2 regions of the Lysobacter sp. SCRH-1R genome follow, and region 1 is predicted to be linked to the other one. Evidence: riboswitches for the same ligand, from Rfam matches in the RefSeq annotation. Region 1 holds a riboswitch; the other holds the start of a gene.
What was found. A riboswitch is a leader RNA that binds a small molecule or an ion and turns the genes downstream of it on or off. The one in region 1 is predicted to bind cobalamin.
Positions count from the first base shown of each region.

Region 1 (2,928 bases):
GCTTGCCGGTGAGATCGAGGTCGGACATGCGGACGATGGACATGGGTGCTTCCTCTGCTGCCCTTCCTGCGGAAGGGGTGGGATGGGAGTGACGGGAAGGCGCGGGCCGGCGTGCGATCGCCGCCGCGAAGCCGTGCATTGTCCTCCCCGACACGGGCGCGGGCAAATCGAACGCGATTGCGGTTCTGCGGTTATCCACAACATTTTGCGTTGACGGATCCGGTGAGCCCGCATATGTTGTGGCCCGTCGGTGCCGGCCCTCGCGGGCTGGCTTAAAACGGGAAGCTGGTGGGAATCCAGCACTGCCCCGCAGCGGTATGGGAAACGAAGGTGGCCATGGCACTGGGCGTCGCGCCTGGGAAGCGGCTGCTGGTAGGTGGAGACGGGAAACGAGTCACGAGGACGAGGAACGGGAAACGAGTGAGCGCTCGCAGCGCTTTTCTCCAGGTTCTCGTTCCTGCCCCGCTCGTTTCCGGCTCCAGGTCCCGAGTCCGAAGACCTGCCGACAGCCGCGCGTCGCACACCGCGCGGTGACCGGCCACGGAGTCTTCGGAGGGAAGACGGTCGGTGTCGCTGCACGCGACGGTTCGCGCCGTCGCCCGCCCGCCGTCTCGGGCTGAGCGACACCCCGGATTCACGCTCCGACTCCCGCGCCCGCGTCGTCCTTCGAGGGAGAGGACGGCCAGACGTGCGCCCACGCACCGGAGTCGCCGATGACCACCACCACGCAAGCCCCCGTCGCCACGCCCGTCCGCGAGCCCGCCGCACGCGCGCCCGAAGCGCGTCCGTCCGACCACGAGTCCGGATTCGCGCTCACGCCGCCCGCCGCCAACCTCACCATGACGGTGACCAAGCGCAGCGGCCATCGCGAACCGGTGGACCTCAACAAGATCGTGCGCGCCGTGACGCGCGCGAGCGAAGGCCTCTTCGCGATCGACCCGATGCGCGTGGCGACGCGCACCATCTCCGGCCTCTACGACGGCGCCAGCACGCGCGAACTCGACGAACTGTCGATCCGCACCGCCGCGCTGCTCACCGCCGAGGAGCCCGAGTACGGCCGCCTGGCCGCGCGCCTGCTCGCGGGCGTGATCGAGAAGGAAGTCGCCGGCATCGAGATCCACGCGTTCTCGCAGTCGGTGCAGCGCGGCCACGAGCTGGGCCTGATCAACGACCGCCTGCTCGCCTTCGTGCAGGCGCACGCGCGCAAGCTCAACGACGCGATCGACAACGCGCACAACCAGCGCTTCGACTACTTCGGCCTGCGCACGCTCTACGACCGCTACCTGCTGCGCCATCCGACCGCGCGCACCGTGATCGAAACGCCGCAGCAGTTTTTCCTGCGCATCGCCTGCGCGCTGAGCGAGGACGTCGGCGAAGCACTCGCGCTGTACCGTCGCATGGCGCAGCTGGATTACATCCCGTCCTCGCCGACGCTGTTCAACTCCGGCACCACGCACGAACAGCTCTCCAGCTGCTTCCTGCTCGATTCGCCGGACGATTCGCTCGAAGGCATCTACAGGCGCTACATGGACGTGGCGAAACTGTCGAAGTTCAGCGGCGGCATCGGCCTGTCGTACACGCGTATCCGTTCGCGCGGTTCGCTGATCCGTTCGACGAACGGTTTGTCCAACGGCATCGTGCCGTGGCTGAAGACGCTCGATGCGTCGGTGGCCGCGGTGAACCAGGGCGGCAAGCGCAAGGGCGCCGCGTGCGTGTACCTGGAGCCGTGGCATGCGGACGTGGAGGAATTCCTCGAACTGCGCGACAACACCGGCGACGAGGCGCGCCGCACGCACAACCTCAACCTGGCGAACTGGATTCCCGACGAATTCATGCGTCGCGTGGAGAACGATGGCGAATGGTCGCTGTTCGATCCGGCGAAGGTGCCGCAACTGACCGACCTGTGGGGCGAGGCGTTCGATCGCGCGTATCGCGCGGCGGAAGTCGCCGGACTGGCGACCAAGCAGGTGAAGGCGCGCGACATCTACGCGCGGATGATGCGCACGCTCGCGCAGACCGGCAACGGCTGGATGAATTTCAAGGACAAATCCAACCGCGCCTGCAACCAGACCCTGCGCGACGGCAACGTCGTGCACCTGTCGAACCTGTGCACCGAGATCCTCGAAGTCACCTCGCAGGACGAAACCGCGGTGTGCAACCTGGGCTCGATCAACCTGTCGCATCATGTGGAGGTGTTCGACGACGGCCCGCTGCACGGCGAGGCCGGACGCTTCGATTTCGACAAGCTCGCCGAAACCGTGCGACTGGCCGTTCGCCAGCTCGATCGCGTGATCGACCTGAACTTCTATCCGATCGAAACCGCGCGCCGCGCGAATCTGAAGTGGCGGCCGGTGGGCCTCGGCGTGATGGGCCTGCAGGACGTGTTTTTCAAACTGCGCCTGCCGTTCGATTCGGAAGCAGCACGCGCGTTGTCGCGGGCGATCGCCGAGAACATCTACTTCCACGCGCTGTCCGCATCCAACGAACTCGCTCTTGAACGCGGTCGTCATCCGGGCTTCGACGATACGCGCGCGGCGCAGGGCGAATTGCAGTTCGATGCGTGGGGCGTGGTACCCGAAGACGGCGAACGCTGGGAGGCGCTGCGGGCGCGCATCCGCGAACACGGCCTGCGCAATTCGCTGCTGGTCGCGATCGCGCCGACGGCGACGATCGCGTCGATCGCCGGCTGCTACGAATGCATCGAGCCGCAGGTGTCGAACCTGTTCAAGCGCGAGACGCTGTCGGGCGATTTCCTCGTGGTGAACCGTTACCTCGTGGAAGAACTGAAGGCGCTCGGCTTGTGGACGCCGGAACTGCGCGACCGCATCAAGATGTCGGAAGGCTCGATCCAGGGCATCGACGCGATTCCCGAATCGCTGCGCGCGGTCTATCGCACGTCGTGGGAACTGCCGATGCGTTCGCTCATCG
Region 1 is NZ_CM173227.1:3,411,999-3,414,926, forward strand. It holds gene AC3ANK_RS15630 (phosphoglycerate kinase) at 1-43, opposite strand, end outside; cobalamin riboswitch at 232-521, shown strand; gene AC3ANK_RS15635 (ribonucleoside-diphosphate reductase subunit alpha) at 840-2,928, shown strand, end outside.

Region 2 (2,928 bases), 210 kb from region 1:
AGTTCGAAGTTGTCGTCGGCGCGGGCCATGGCCGGATCGATGTCGTTGGCGATCCAGCCCGCCAGCCGCAGCCCGTCGCGTTCGATCGCACGGGCGGTCAGGCGCGCATGGCTGATGCAGCCCAGCCGCAGCCCCACGACCATCACCACCGGCAGGTCCAGCACGCGCGCCAGGTCGGCCTGGTCCAGCGTGGCCGACAGCGGGGCGGCCCAACCGCCGACGCCTTCCACCACCACCACATCGGCCTGCGCGGACAGGCGCTCGAACGCGGACACGATGGGCGCAAGGGTAACGCGGATACCGGCGTCGCTGGCAGCCAGTTCCGGCGCCAGCGGATTGGGCAGGGCGAACGGATTCACGTCCGCATAGGCCGGCCGCGGCGAACTGGCGGCCTGCAGCGCGAGCGCGTCCTCGTTGCGCCAACCCTCCGGCGTGGCCTCGCAGCCGCTGGCGAGGGGCTTCATGCCGGCCGCCCGCAGCCCGCGTGCGCGCAACGCATGCAGCAGCGTCGCACTGGCCAGGGATTTGCCGATGCCCGTGTCGGTGCCGGTGACGAACCAGCCGCGGTTCATGCCGCCTCCCGGTTGCACGCGGCCGTGGCGACCCCATCTACGTCGGTATCTGAGGCACTATTGCGATGTGGAAACGAGGCGCTCATGTTCACCAGCGAAAGTCTAAGCGGCAGCAAGCCGGAACAGTACGAACAGCTGCTCGCGCAGGCCCGCGCGCTGGTGCACGGCGAGCGCGACCGCATCGCCAACGCGGCCAATCTGTCGGCGCTGGTCTATCACGCGCTGCCGCAGCTCAACTGGGTCGGTTTCTACTTCTTCGACGGCACCGAACTGGTGGTCGGCCCGTTCCAGGGCCTGCCGGCCTGCGTGCGCATCCCGCTCGACAAGGGCGTGTGCGGCGCGGCGGCCTCGACTCGCCAGACCCAGCGGATCGACGACGTGCACGCCTTCCCGGGCCATATCGCCTGCGATTCGGCGTCGAACTCCGAGCTGGTCGTCCCGCTGGTGTCGTCGAAGGGCGAGCTGATCGGCGTGTTCGACCTGGACAGTCCGGTTCACGATCGTTTCGACGTTGATGACCAGCACGGCCTGGAGGCGATCGCGCGGGCTTTCGTGGAGTCACTCGAATGACCAGCACCGACAAGCTGCGCAACATCGGCCCGAAGTCCGCCGCCTGGCTGCGCCAGGTCGGACTGCGCACGCGCGACGACCTCGCCGCGGTGGGCACGGTGGAAGCCTTCATGCGCGTCAAGCGCGCGGGCTTCAAGCCGACGTTGAACCTGCTGTACGCGATCGAAGGCGCGCTGCAGGACTGCCACTGGCAGGAGATTTCCGACGAACGCCGCAGCGAACTGATCCTCGCCGCCGACGCCGCCACCGCGCTGCTCCCGCCGCCGCGCTACAAGCCGGCCGCCGCGCCGGTGACCACCACGCAGATGGCACGCGAGGATTCGATGGCGATGCCGGCGTTGTTCGACGAGCCGGCGGATCGGGAGTGAGTCCGTAGCGTCACCGCCTCGGCTTCTGCTCCCTTCCCTGCTTGCAGGGAGAGTTGGGGAGGGGTGAAGCATCACCCGCGGCCCTGGAAGCAACTCGCTCCAGATCTAGCAGCCTCCTTATCGCGCCCTCCACGCCGAGGCAGCGGCTCCCCCTGAGCCCCAAAAACACCCAAACGAAGCACAACCGCGAAAATGCCGTAGACTTCGCCCCGCTTCGAGGTGACCCGCCGGCGTCCTGCCCACGGGTTGAAACGGGAAGCCGGTGACGCCGCACCACGGCCAGTCCGGCACTGCCCCCGCAACGGTAAGCGAGCAACAGGCTCGGCACACCGCCACTGTGCGCATGCACGGGAAGGCGCCGCAGCCGGAGGACATCGTCCTCGCCCGCGAGTCCGGAGACCGGCCACGAAGCAGGCCGCCTGGCGACAGGCCGGCCTCCACTGGTTGCGATGCGGAGGGCGTCGCGGCGGCGACGTCGGCGCGCCCGCGCCCCGTAGCGGCCTCGATTCTTCCGGCAACCGTTCCCTTTGCCGTTGGCGCCCGATCCGCGCCGGAGAATCGCGATGTCCTTCCGCAGCACCGTCCACGTCCAAGCGCTCGCCCTGGCCTGCGCGTCCGCCCTGCCCCTGCTCGCGCACGCGGCGCCGCAGGCGACCGACCTGGACGAAGTCGTCGTCACCGCCAACCGCACCGCCGTCACCGTCAACGACGCGCTCGCGCCGGTGGAAGTGATCGACGCCGAACAGATCCGCCGCAGCCAGGCGCGTTCGCTGCCGGACCTGCTGCGTGGCCGCGCCGGCATCTCGCTGTCGAACCAGGGCGGCGCGGGCAAGCTCACCACGCTGTTCCTGCGCGGTGCCGAATCCGACCACGTGCTCGTGCTCGTCGACGGCGTGCGCATCGGCTCGGCGACCTCGGGCCTGGCATCGCTGCAGGACTTGCCGGTCGACCTGATCGATCGCGTCGAAATCGTGCGCGGCCCGCGTTCGAGCCTGTACGGCGCCGACGCCATCGGCGGCGTCATCCAGGTGTTCACGCGCCGCGACCGCAACGGCTTCGCGCCGCGCGTGAGCGTCGGCGGCGGTTCCAACGGCCTCAACGAATTCTCCACCGGCTTCGGCGGTCGCAGTGGGCGCGCGTGGTTCGGCGCGGACTACTCGTACAGCCACACGCAGGGCATCGACGCGTGCAGCGGTTACCTGGATCCGGTGACCTTCGACGGCGCGGGCTGCTTCATCGCACCGGGCTCGCAGCCCGATCGCGACGGCTACACGCGCGATGCACTGTCGGTCCGCGGCGGCATCGAGTTCGACGAACAGTGGAGCCTGGAAGGCCACGCGCTGCGCAACGAAGGCGACAACGAGTTCGACGGCGATTTCACCGATCGCGCGAAGACCGTGCAGCAGGTCGTCGGCGGC
Region 2 is NZ_CM173227.1:3,621,411-3,624,338, forward strand. It holds gene bioD (dethiobiotin synthase) at 1-572, opposite strand, end outside; gene AC3ANK_RS16595 (GAF domain-containing protein) at 657-1,142, shown strand; gene AC3ANK_RS16600 (TfoX/Sxy family protein) at 1,139-1,510, shown strand; cobalamin riboswitch at 1,711-1,932, shown strand; gene btuB (TonB-dependent vitamin B12 receptor) at 2,074-2,928, shown strand, end outside.
Region 2: another riboswitch for cobalamin. It lies ahead of btuB (TonB-dependent vitamin B12 receptor); the one in region 1 lies ahead of AC3ANK_RS15635 (ribonucleoside-diphosphate reductase subunit alpha).